One region of the Sphingomonas sp. UYP23 genome, then DNA from elsewhere that is predicted to be linked to it. Evidence: predicted binding sites of a transcription regulator. Region 1 holds the regulator's gene; each other region holds the start of a gene.
The links. Region 1 encodes LexA, which represses DNA repair genes until DNA is damaged. Its sites were predicted from a motif close to GTTCCNCNCTTGTTCT; they were not measured.
Positions count from the first base shown of each region.

Region 1 (3,954 bases):
GTTCGAGCAGCGTGTCGCTGCCGCCGGAGGTATAGGTGCGCAGATCGGCGCCCGACAGCACGCCGACCGAGACCGGGACCTTCTGCAGGTTCTCGCTGCGACGCTGCGCGGTAACAACGATATCGCCGAGGCTGTCGCTCTCTGGCGCGGCCTGAACCGCGGCTGCAGGCGCCGCGGCGTCCTGTGCGTTCGCCGAACCGATGCTGGCGATCGCGCCGAACGCGGTGCCGAGCAGAAGGGCCGCCTTGGCGGCGTGTGATTTGGACATGATGTTCCCCCGATAGGTTAAATGGTCTGCCCACACCCTTCGCCGCAGCGGACCTGTTAGTCCTGCGCGGCGATGCTTCAGCAGCGATGCTGGATGCGGTGTGGCCTCGACGGCGCGGCTAGGTCGCTATTGTGACGCGATTATGACACCATGCTGGCGCACCACGCTTTGTCCGTGGCGTGTGGCTTTCGGGTTGCACCAGCGCTTTGAATTCCAAAGCTGATGCAGGATATCGTCACCGGTCACGATCCACCGCAACGACAGCGCACATGCACCGCCCGTAACGCTCAGGTTCACGAGTAAGGATTAACGACATGCGTCAAATCCTGTATGTCAGCCTGAGCATGGTGCCCGACGACAAAACCGATCTCGCCAGCATCCGCGAGCAATCGCGCCACAATAATGCGATCGACGGGATTACCGGGCTGCTTTGGTCCGATGGCAAGAGCTTCATGCAAGTTCTCGAGGGTCCACGAGCGAGCGTCACGACGACCTTCGCGCGGATCCTTGCCGACACGCGTCATCATTCGCTCGTCGTGCTGCAGGAACGTCGGATTAGTGTTGCCGAGTTCGGCAGTTGGACGATGGCGCACCGCCACCCCTGCGACGCCGCCGACAGCGATGACGCCCAGCTGCAGCGACTGTTGATCAACGCATCCGACCAGATCCGCATGCACTTCCTGACCTTGATCGCATCCGGTCATGTCGCGGCGCTCGCGCTCCCCATCGATGCAATCGGCGCATCGCCCCCGACGAAGCTCGACGGCACCGGCGATCCGGCCCGCCCGCGCCGCCCCCTCGATCGCCGGGTCGGCGCGCCGTTTCACAATGCTGGCGTCGCGCTCAACGCCGCCTTCGCGCAAACCGCCCTGCCCGCACACGCACCGCATGACGCCTGCCTCGAAGACCTGCGCCGCGTGGCGCGGATCCCGATCGGCGACTCGTCGGAAACCGCGCACCGACGTGATCGCTCGGCTTGACGGGCGATTTTTCGTTCCGTATAGGTTCGTCGTCTGTTCCGACGAAAGGGCCGCGCGATGCTTACCCGCAAGCAGCATGAGCTGATCTGCTTCATCAACGACCGGCTCGACGAGACCGGTGTATCGCCGTCCTTCGAGGAAATGAAGGAAGCGCTCGATCTCAAATCGAAGTCGGGCGTCCACCGCCTGATCAGCGCGCTCGAGGAACGCCAGTTCATCCGCCGCCTGCCCAATCGCGCGCGCGCGCTCGAAGTGCTCAAGATGCCCGAGCGCGGGATCAAGACGCCGAGCAAGACCGCGCCGGCCAGCGCACCGCGCTCCGCGCCACAGCCTGCCAATGACGTGATCGAGATCCCGCTGCACGGCCGGATCGCGGCTGGCGTGCCGATCGAAGCGTTCGAGGGTGCGTCGATGCTTTCGGTCCCCGCAGCATTGCTCGGCAGCGGCGAACATTATGCACTCGAAGTCTCGGGCGATTCAATGGTCGAGGCGGGGATCCTCGACGGCGACTATGCGCTCATCAGGCGCCAGGACGTCGCGCGCGACGGCGAGATCGTCGTGGCGCTGATCGAGGAAAGCGAGGCGACGCTCAAGTTTTTCCGGCGCGAAGGCGCGATGGTGCGGCTCGATCCGGCGAACCGCGCGTACGATCCGCAACGCTACGCGCCGGCGCAGGTACGGGTGCAGGGCAAGCTTGCCGGACTGCTGCGCCGCTACGACTGAGCTAGGGTCGGCATAATGCGGGATCGCGCCTGATCGACGCGCCGCTGGCGGTCGGGTCGGATCAGTCCTTTTGCTCTGCAAGAGTGGACGCCACGACTGCATTGGCATGGCCGTGGCCCATGCCATGAACGGTCTTCAGCATGGCGACGAGGTCCCTATGCTTTGCCGGCAAGCGGTCGCGCACCAGCGCCTGCCACTCGGCGATCGGACGGCCATAGGTCTTCTCGATCGATGGAAAGTAGGATGCGGGTCCCTTGATGCTTTGGTCAGCCACGGCGTGCAGGCTCCGAGGTGCGCGAACAAGACGGATATCCTCCGGCATTCCAGGCCACGCCGCAAGGACGTGCCACCCGCAGCAGCATCCGTCCATCACCGCACACCCGCCGCCCCGCGCGCGGAGGGCGTCGACCGTGACCGCATCGCGCCGCCCCACCGCCTCCGGACGGTCCCGGCATCCGGCGCGGCGATCCACGGATGCTGGTCGCCCGCCTGGCGAACCGTCCGCACCGCACGCGATGCCAAAGCGATCGCGACCCCGCCGGTTCGCTCCACCGTCGGCCGGTCGAGCCGCAACCAGCGCGGTCCGCACCGCCGCGGCAGTCGCCGCTCGCTGATCACGATATCGACGCCGGCGCAGGCCGCGACCAGATCGGCGGTGGCAACGCGATAGCCGCTCCGCGTCGCCAACACCCGCCACTCCCGCCCGCCCGCCATCCGGCGCGTCAGACACAGATCCCGGCTACAGCGGGCGTCGCGTCGCTCGGACAGCAGCACGGGCAGGTCCGAGACCCCGCCATTTTCGGCAAGCGTGTCGGCCGTATAGTCGCCCGTCCGATCGCGCAGCAGCGCCAGCGCGCCGTCGGCGGTCCGGATCGCGACATGCCGCCCGTCCCCGGTCACGAGCAGATCGGGCGCCGGCGTCGCGATCGCCCACACCATCCCGATCAGCAAGGGCACCGCCCCGAGCCGCCGCCAGCGCGTGCGCCACAGCGCGATCCACAACCCACCCGCGATCATCAGCCCATAGGCGCCGCCCGGCATCGCCGGCAGCGGCGCGACTGCGCCCGGCGTGGCCGCCGTCACATGCGCGATCCACAGCAGCAGATCGAGCGAGCGCGCCGTCAGCCACCAGAATGGCAGCCCCGCGCCAACGGTGTCGAACAGCAAGGCGAGCGCTTCGCACGGCATCGTCACGAAGGTCGTCAGCGGGATCGCGACGATATTGGCAACCGCGCCGTAGACGCCCGCTTTGTGGAAGTGGAACAGCGCGATCGGCAGCAGTGCAAGCTCGACGACGATGCCCGTGAGGAGCAGCGACGCGAGTTCGCGAGCGAACCTCGCCAGCCGCGTCTGCTCGCGCGGCCCGAACCAGATCCGCAACTGCGGATGCTCGTTGAGCGAGACGATCGACGCGACCGCGGCGAAGGAGAGCTGGAAGCTCGGCCCGGCCAGCGCCTCCGGATAGAGCAAAAGCACAACGACCGCCCCCGCCGCGACCAGCCGCAGCGTCAGCGCCTGGCGCCCAAGCGCCAGCGCGACAAGCACGAGCAACGCCGCGACGCACGAGCGGATCGTCGGCACTTCTGCCCCGGTCAGCAGCGTATAGCCGATCGCCGCGAGCGCTCCCGCCCCCGCGGCGATCAGCGGCACGCGCGTCCGCAGCGCGATCCATGGGCTGAGCGCGAGCAGACGCGCGACGAGCAGCATCACCGCACCGACCGCCGCGGTGATATGGAGCCCGCTGACCGACAGCAGATGCGCAAGCCCCGAGCGGCGCATCGCCTCATTGTCCTCAAGCGGGATCCCGCCCTGGTCGCCGGTTGCGAGCGAAGCTGCGATTCCCCCGACGCCCCCGCCGCCCGCCTGCTGCTGGATGTGCTCCGACAAGGCTTGCCGTAGCCCGATCCCCCCCGCACCGCCGCCCGCGACGATCCGGATCGGCCCGAACCCGCGTCCGGTCGCGCCGATCCCGTCGAACCAGGC
Region 1 covers NZ_JBSSBX010000001.1:256,086-260,039, forward strand. Annotated here, with positions in the region: gene ACVWYO_RS01395 (TonB-dependent receptor) at 1-268, opposite strand, end outside; gene ACVWYO_RS01400 (BLUF domain-containing protein) at 583-1,248, shown strand; gene lexA (transcriptional repressor LexA) at 1,306-1,971, shown strand; gene ACVWYO_RS01410 (DUF4287 domain-containing protein) at 2,033-2,245, opposite strand; gene ACVWYO_RS01415 (ComEC/Rec2 family competence protein) at 2,341-3,954, opposite strand, start outside.

Region 2 (3,954 bases), 440 kb from region 1:
AGGATCAGTCCGGCGCCGATCCGCGCATCGCTGCTCGCCCCCGTCGCGAGCGAAACGCCGAGCCGCGTCGTGTTGCCGCTCATGAACGAGGCGAAAAAGCCGCCCATGCTCGAATAGGCCAGCGCATCGACGAACCCCGCCAGCCCGGTGAGGCACGCCGCGAAGAGGAGGGTGGAGCGCTGATACTGTCGCATCGCGCGATCATGCCCGATGCGTCGCGGCGATGCCAGCGTCGGGCTCGCTGCGCAGGCGGAACGATCGACGCGCACGGCGGTTTTCTCGCGCGTACCAGGACGGTACGTGTCCAACAGGGGTTACCGATGAAGAAGACAATGATCGCGGCGCTGGCGTTGGTCGCCCTCCCGCTTGCCGCGTGCGGCGGCAATGGCGACGGCAAGCTCGCCAAGCAGGTCGAGAAGGCCGCCGACAACCGTGCCGACGCGATGGAGGCCAATGCCAAGGACCTCGAGGCGCAGGCCAAGGCCGAGCGCAAGACCGGCGAAGACCGCGCCGACGCGATCCGCGCCGCCGATGTCGACGCGAGCGCGATGACGCCCGAACAGCGCGGCGAAGTCGTCGCCAACGACGCAGCGGCGGTCCGCTGATTTCCCCGGCGCGCGGCCCCGTGTCGCGCGCCGCATTCCCTCGCGCGCATTCGCCGGGTAGAGCGCGGGAATGCCCTCGCAATTCCCCTGGCAATTCGGCTCCGCGCTGCCCTGGCTCGATCTGTTCGGGATCGCCGTGTTCGCGATCACCGGCGCGCTCGCCGCGATCCGCCACCGCCAGACGCTCGTCACCGCCACCTTCTTCGCGCTGGTCACCGGCGTTGGGGGCGGGTCGGTCCGCGATCTGCTGATCGGCGCGCCGGTGTTCTGGGTGCACGACCGTTTCGTCGCGGGCACCTGCCTTGCGGTCGCGGTGCTGGTGTGGACGACGCCCGAGCGGTGGTGGAAAGGGACTGCGCTCGACTGGCTCGATGCGGTCGGCCTTGCCGCCTACGCCGTGTTCGGCGCGGCCAAGGCGCTCGCGTTCGGCATTCCGCCCGTGCCGACCGCGCTGATGGGCGTGGTGACGGCATGCATCGGCGGGGTCATCCGCGACGTGCTCGCGGGCGAGCCGTCGATCCTGATGCGACCGGAATTGTATGTGACCGCGGCGGCGCTGGCGTCGGGATCATATGTTGTACTGGTCAGCGCGGGCCTGCCTTCGGCGTTCGCCGCGCCGATTGCCGCAAGCGCTGGTTTTGCGCTGCGGGCGGCGGCGATCCGGTGGCGGCTGGCATTGCCGGCCTATGGCAGGTCTTAACGGACATCATTCCAGAAGATTCGGCGGCCGGAGTGGGTCGCAAGGGGGGTGCCGTCCTTGTCCAGCGCGGGGCGATACCGGCCGTGCTGGGTGATCGCGGCGCAAGCGGCAGCATCGGCGGACGGCTCGCCGCTGGGTATCACCACGCTGCAGTTCTTCACGCGGCCGTCCGTGTCGATCAGCCAAACGAGCATGACCGCGCCTTGTGGTGTCGGGTCGAGCACCTGCGATGGAACGTCGGCGTTCGTGATCCATCGCTCAGGGCCGATCGCTTTGGCCTTGGTAACGGCCAACGTCCGCTCGGCGGGATCGATATGCCATGTGCGCAGCAGATCGGCGTTGCATGTCGAGAGCGCGTGCAACGCGGGCTTCATAAGCAGCAAGGCGACTGAAACGCGGGCTTTGCCCGAGAAAACGAGATCGACCGAAGGCGCATCGGCAAGCGTGGCGAGCGCCTCTTCCGGAATGGTGAGTGTCGTTATCCGCGGCTGGTCTTTAGCGGCGACGGCGCTGGTGTAGGACGTGTCGATTGCGGCAACGGTCGGACCCATGACGAACTTGGCCCGGCCCGATTGCGTATTGGCAGAGCTGGGGTGCGGCTCGATCAGGATGATGTCGATCCAGCCGGAGACAGGCCAAGTGCGAACACCGAAGGTCAACGGTCCGGCGCCGGTCTCATAAGGCCGGGACAGGACGCACTGCGTGTCGGCATAGTCGACCGCCCATTTGGCGGTCGGCTGCAACGGCGCGATCGGCGGGGACGCTGCACTTACCGTGAGCAGCGCCGCAGCTAGCATCATGGTCATCGCTTGCCCCCAAACCTTGTCGTTGCGGGTTTAACGCCCCATCTCGCCTCTGCAACCGGTCGCTTGCGCCACCCGAACAAATCTGGAACAGACTGCTCCCATGCTGACTCATATTTCCGTGCGCGGCGCGCGCGAGCACAACCTCAAGGACGTCTCGGTCGACATCCCGCGCGACACGCTGACGGTCATCACCGGCTTGTCGGGCAGCGGCAAGTCGAGCCTCGCGTTCGACACGATCTATGCAGAAGGCCAGCGGCGCTATGTAGAATCCCTGTCGGCCTATGCCCGCCAGTTCCTTGAGCTGATGCAGAAGCCCGATGTCGACCATATCGAGGGCCTCAGCCCCGCAATCTCGATCGAGCAGAAGACCACCAGCCGCAACCCGCGCTCGACCGTCGCGACCGTCACCGAAATCTACGATTACATGCGCCTGCTCTGGGCGCGCGTCGGCATCCCATACTCGCCCGCGACCGGCGAGCCGATCGCCGCGCAGACCGTCAGCCAGATGGTCGACCGCGTGATGGCGCTGCCCGAGGGCACGCGGCTCTATCTGCTCGCCCCCGTCGTGCGCGGCCGCAAGGGCGAGTATAAGAAGGAACTGCTCGAATGGCAGAAAGCGGGCTTCACCCGCGTCCGCATCGATGGCGAGATCCACGAGATCGACGAAGCCCCCGCGATCGACAAGAAGTACAAGCATGACCTCGAGGTGGTGGTCGACCGCCTCGTCATCGGCCCCGACATCGCGACGCGCCTCGCCGAAAGCTTCGAGGCCGCGCTGAAGCTCGCCGACGGGCTCGCTTATGTCGACCCGGCCGATCCGGTCGAGCCGCACACCCCCAAGAACGAAGTGCTCGGCGACAACGCGCCCCCCGGCCGCATCGTGTTCAGCGAGAAATTCGCCTGCCCGGTCTCCGGCTTCACCATCGCCGAGATCGAGCCCCGCCTGTTCAGCTTCAACGCGCCGCAGGGTGCGTGCCCGGCGTGCGATGGCCTCGGCGAAAAGATGCTGTTCGACGAGGAGCTCGTCGTCCCCAACCACGCGCTCAGCATCAAGAAGGGCGCGGTCGTGCCCTGGGCCAAGTCCAACCCGCCATCGCCGTACTACATGCAGGTGCTCGGCAGCCTCGCGCGCGAGTATAAGTTCGAGCTCGACACGCCGTGGGAAGACCTGCCCGAAACCGCGCGCGACACGATCCTCTACGGCACCAAGGGCAAGGCGGTCACGCTGACCTTCATCGACGGCAAGAAGTCGTACGACGTCAAGAAGCCGTTCGAGGGCGTGATCGGCAACCTCAACCGCCGCATGCTCTCGACCGAGAGCGCGTGGATGCGCGAGGAACTGAGCAAGTATCAATCCTCCGCCGCGTGCGAGGTCTGCAAGGGCGCGCGCCTCAAGCCCGAGGCGCTCGCGGTCAAGATCGGCATGCGCGACATCTCGAGCGTCACGCGCCTGTCGGTGGTCGACGCGCTCGCCTGGTTCGAACAGGTCCCGAGCCAGCTCGGCGACCAGCAGAACGCGATCGCCGAGCGCATCCTCAAGGAAATCCTCGAGCGGATCGGCTTCCTAAACAATGTCGGGCTCGATTACCTCAACCTCGACCGCACCTCCGGCACCCTGTCCGGCGGCGAGTCACAACGCATCCGCCTCGCGTCGCAGATCGGCAGCGGCCTGTCGGGCGTGCTCTACGTGCTCGACGAGCCCTCGATCGGCCTGCACCAGCGCGACAACGACATGCTGCTCAAGACGCTGCGGCGCTTACGCGATCTCGGCAACACCGTGCTCGTCGTCGAGCATGACGAGGACGCGATCCGCACCGCCGACTATGTCATCGACATGGGGCCG
Region 2 covers NZ_JBSSBX010000001.1:695,362-699,315, reverse strand. Annotated here, with positions in the region: gene ACVWYO_RS03650 (YoaK family protein) at 1-269, opposite strand, end outside; gene ACVWYO_RS03645 (hypothetical protein) at 321-605, shown strand; gene ACVWYO_RS03640 (trimeric intracellular cation channel family protein) at 676-1,305, shown strand; gene ACVWYO_RS03635 (energy transducer TonB) at 1,302-2,048, opposite strand; gene uvrA (excinuclease ABC subunit UvrA) at 2,212-3,954, shown strand, end outside.
Region 2: the regulator LexA is predicted to act here: its motif matches at 2,185-2,200, upstream of uvrA (excinuclease ABC subunit UvrA).

Region 3 (3,954 bases), 2.3 Mb from region 1:
CGTACCCCGGCGCGATCTCCTCGATCCGCCGCAGCGTCAGGCGCAGCAGATGCGCGCCGTCGCGCGTCGGGCGGGCGAGACCGATGCGCAGGCGCTGCGGCACGCCGTCGATCCGGTCGGCGACGAGCTCGACTGCGCGCGCGCCGAGCCCAGCCGCGCCGAGCGCGGTGACGAGCCGCGGCATCAACTGGCCGAGCCAATGTTCGATCGCTTCGGCAGTGGCGATCGGCTCGGCGAAGCGCTGCACCACGCCGATCGGCTCGGGGACGGGGACGGGGTTGAGCGGTTCGGGGAGTCGCCCGGTCGCCTGGTCGAGCCGTGCGACGAGCGCACCGCCGAAGCGCCGCGCGAGCGGGGCGCGGGGCAGCGCCGCGAGCTGGCCGATCGTCTCGATGCCGAGCCGCTTGAGCAGATCGATCGCGCGGCTGTCGAGCCGGAGCGCTCGGGTCGGGAGCGCGGCCAGTGCGTCGATGTGTCCAGCAGGGGACGCGATCGTATAGCCGTCGCCCCGGCGCAGGCCGGGGCCGTTGTGTTGTGGATCCGCGGGCTGTTCGACAACGGGCCGGCCCCGGCCTCCGGGGTCCCCACACAGTATTGCTTTGTGGCGTGCCTCTGCGCCCGGGCGACGGTGGGTGGCAAACCGCGCCAGCGCCCACGCCGCGCCCGGCGTATCCGCCACCGCGACGTGCGCGGTGAATCCGAGCCGCGCAAGAATGCGCACCATCCGCCGCACCATCTGCGCCTCGCCGCCGAACAGATGCGCCGTGCCGCTGATATCGAGGAACAGCCCGTCCTCGCCCGACAGCATCACGACCGGGCACCAGCGCCGCGCGGCGAGCGTCGCGAGGCGCAGCAGCGCGGCGCGGTCGCCCGCGGGATCGGCCGGGCGAATGTCGAGCTCGGGCACCAACGCACGCGCCTGCGTCACCGCCATGCCGGGCACGAGCCCAAGCGCGCGCGCGGCGGGGCAGGCGGCGGCGATGACGATCTGATTGCCGGATTGGATGCTTGTGATGCGGGGGGTGGCGGGCGGTTTTGCTACACTGTCTTTCGCCATCTCCGCGTTGTGCCGACGTTCACCCGTCACCGCACCCTGCCGCCCGAGCGGAGGCATGGAACCCGGCACAGGGCCGGGGTGACGGAGGGGGGGAGCAATATGCGCTGCCGCTTTCCCTCCCCTCCCTGGAAGGGAGGGGTTGGGGGTCGGTCGGCCCGTGGCGGCGGATGCTCTCTCCCTAGGCCGACCCACCCCCAGCCCCTCCCTTTCAGGGAGGGGAGAGGCGGCGCGTACGACGCTACCCGCCCGCGCATCCCGCAGCGGTGTCCGCCCCTCGTCGGGCGGCATCGCCTTGAACGGATGCGGCGCAGCCTCGCTCACGCGTCCGGCGCTGCGATGGCGCGCGTTCGCATCGAGTTCCCCGCTCCGCGCCCAGCGCGCACCCGGCCGCCAGCCGCCACCGCGCGGCACCGAGCATGCCACCGCCTGCTCGCGCGCGACGGCCTCGGCGAGACCCTGCGGATCTACCGCCGCACCCTCAAGCGGCGCGGCTGAGCGCTCGGCCTGCGCCAGCCGTTCGATCGACCAGTCGGGCAGGTAGAGCGAGGCGACCCGTTTCATCGCATGCCTCCATCATCCATTCGGCGGATTCGCCGCCGCGTTGGCGGACCAATTCCACCTGCCATCGCGCCCGCCCGACGCCCGCATCGCCGACTGGCAGTGGCGTCGAGGGCGCCGACGCAATCCGCCAGCGTGTCATCGCCGCCGATGGGACGGCGAGCGGGTTGCCGCCGCCTTTGTCGTTGAGGGCCCGCGCGTGGCGCTTCATCAGCAGCGCGATCGTCTTCCCGCCCTCCGCCGCCAGCTGGAGTCGCCGCGTATTGGGCATCGCCGCGCGCTTGACCTCGCCGACCACCGCGCCGAGCCCGCGATGCCGCAAACCCTCCTCCATCAGCGCGAGCAGTTCGGCATCGTCGGCCGCCTCGGCATAGATCAGCCGCCCCGGCGCAAGCCCCGCCTGGTACAATCCGGGGGCGAACAGGTCGCGCCGCCGCACGACCCACAGCACCGGACCCCAGGCGCGCGCGGCAATTCCCGCCATGAACAGCGTTGCCGCGGCATCGTCCGACGGGGCGGGGCTGGAGGCGGAAATCTCGTGGAGCGAATCGAGCCGCAGCCCTCCGGGTGCCAGCCGCTCGTCGATCGACGCGATCCCGAACGGTAGCACGGGTCGCCGACGCAGCCCGTCGCTTTCGACCTTCTTGAGACTTTCGCGAAGCTCGGCGATGATGGCAGGACAGGACACGGGCACGACTCACTTGAAGCATCGTTCCTATTTTGTTCTCTTTGCCGCTGCCGAGTCAAGCTGGTCCGTCACCTCCACACGACGGGTCGTCGCATTCCTTGCAAAACGCCCCCTCGCCAAGCGCGTTGAAATTTTATAACAAGGCCGAAAGAACGATTCCGCCTGTCGGTCACAAGCCAGGCATGCCGTTGTGGAGAGTATATGGCGACCGACCGAGTCCCCGATCACCTGAAGCCCAATCTTGCGCCGCTGTCGCTGTACGTGCCTGAACCCAAGTTCCGGCCGGGCGATGCGGTTGATTTCACGCAGGTGCCGATCCCGCCCGCCGGGCAGGCGCGGCGGCCAGATCCCGCCGACGCTGCCGACAGCTTCATCGATCTGGCGTTCGATCTCGTCCGCGTACTCGACGACGATGGCCAGGCGGTCGGCCCGTGGAATCCGCGCCTCTCGCCCGATACGCTGCGCGCGATGCTGCGCAGCATGGCGCTGGTCCGCGCGTTCGACGAGCGCATGTTCCGCGCGCAACGTCAGGGCAAGACGAGCTTCTACATGAAGTGCACCGGCGAGGAAGCGGTCTCGGTCGCCGCCGCGCATGCGCTCGATTACGAAGACATGTGCTTCCCGTCGTACCGCCAGCAGGGCCTGCTGATCGCGCGCGGCTGGTCGATGGTCGACATGATGAACCAGATCTATTCGAACACCGCCGACCGGTTGCAGGGCAAGCAATTGCCGATCATGTATTCGGTGAAAGAGGCCGGCTTCTTCTCGATCTCGGGCAACCTCACCACGCAATATCCGCAAGCCGTCGGCTGGGCGATGGCAAGCGCGGCCAAGGGCGATACGCGGATCGCCGCGACGTGGTGCGGCGACGGATCGACCGCAGAGGGCGATTTCCACTCGGCCTGCACCTTCGCCAGCGTCTATCGCGCGCCCGTCATCTTCAACGTCGTCAACAATCAGTGGGCGATTTCGAGCTTCTCGGGATTTGCCGGCGCCGAATCGACGACCTTTGCGGCGCGCGCGGTCGGCTATGGCATCGCGGGCTTACGCGTCGACGGCAACGATGCGCTCGCGGTCTATGCCGCGACCTTGTGGGCCGCCGAGCGCGCGCGGACCAACCAGGGGCCGACGCTGATCGAGCATTTCACCTATCGCGCCGAGGGCCATTCGACCTCGGACGATCCGGGCCAGTATCGCTCGGCCGGCGAGCCGACCGCCTGGCCGCTCGGCGATCCGATCAAGCGCCTCAAGGACCATCTCGTCGCGCTCGGCGAATGGGACGACGAGCGCCATGCGGCGCAGGACAAGGACCTCGCCGAGCAGGTCAAGCGCGCGCAGAAGGATGCCGAGGCGAACGGCGTGCTCGGCCATGGTTTGCACCAGCCGCTCGATACCTTGTTCGACGGCGTGTTCGAGGGAAATGCCGTGGCACTTACGCGAGCAACAGGCGCAGATGATCGCCGAGGAAACCGCGAGCGGCCGTCCGTGGGCGCGGAAAGCATGAGCGCGTCACCCAGCATCGTCATCCCCGCGAAGGCGGGGATCCATTCGTCTTGTCGTGGCGATGAAGTGCAACCGCTGTGTTTATGGATTCCCGCCTGCGCGGGAATGACGGAGTTTTGTCGATGACCGACACAGATACCGACACCCG
Region 3 covers NZ_JBSSBX010000001.1:2,527,792-2,531,745, forward strand. Annotated here, with positions in the region: gene ACVWYO_RS12490 (Y-family DNA polymerase) at 1-1,618, opposite strand, end outside; gene ACVWYO_RS12495 (ImuA family protein) at 1,536-2,303, opposite strand; partial or broken gene ACVWYO_RS12500 (thiamine pyrophosphate-dependent enzyme) at 2,505-3,807, shown strand.
Region 3: the regulator LexA is predicted to act here: its motif matches at 2,327-2,342, upstream of ACVWYO_RS12495 (ImuA family protein).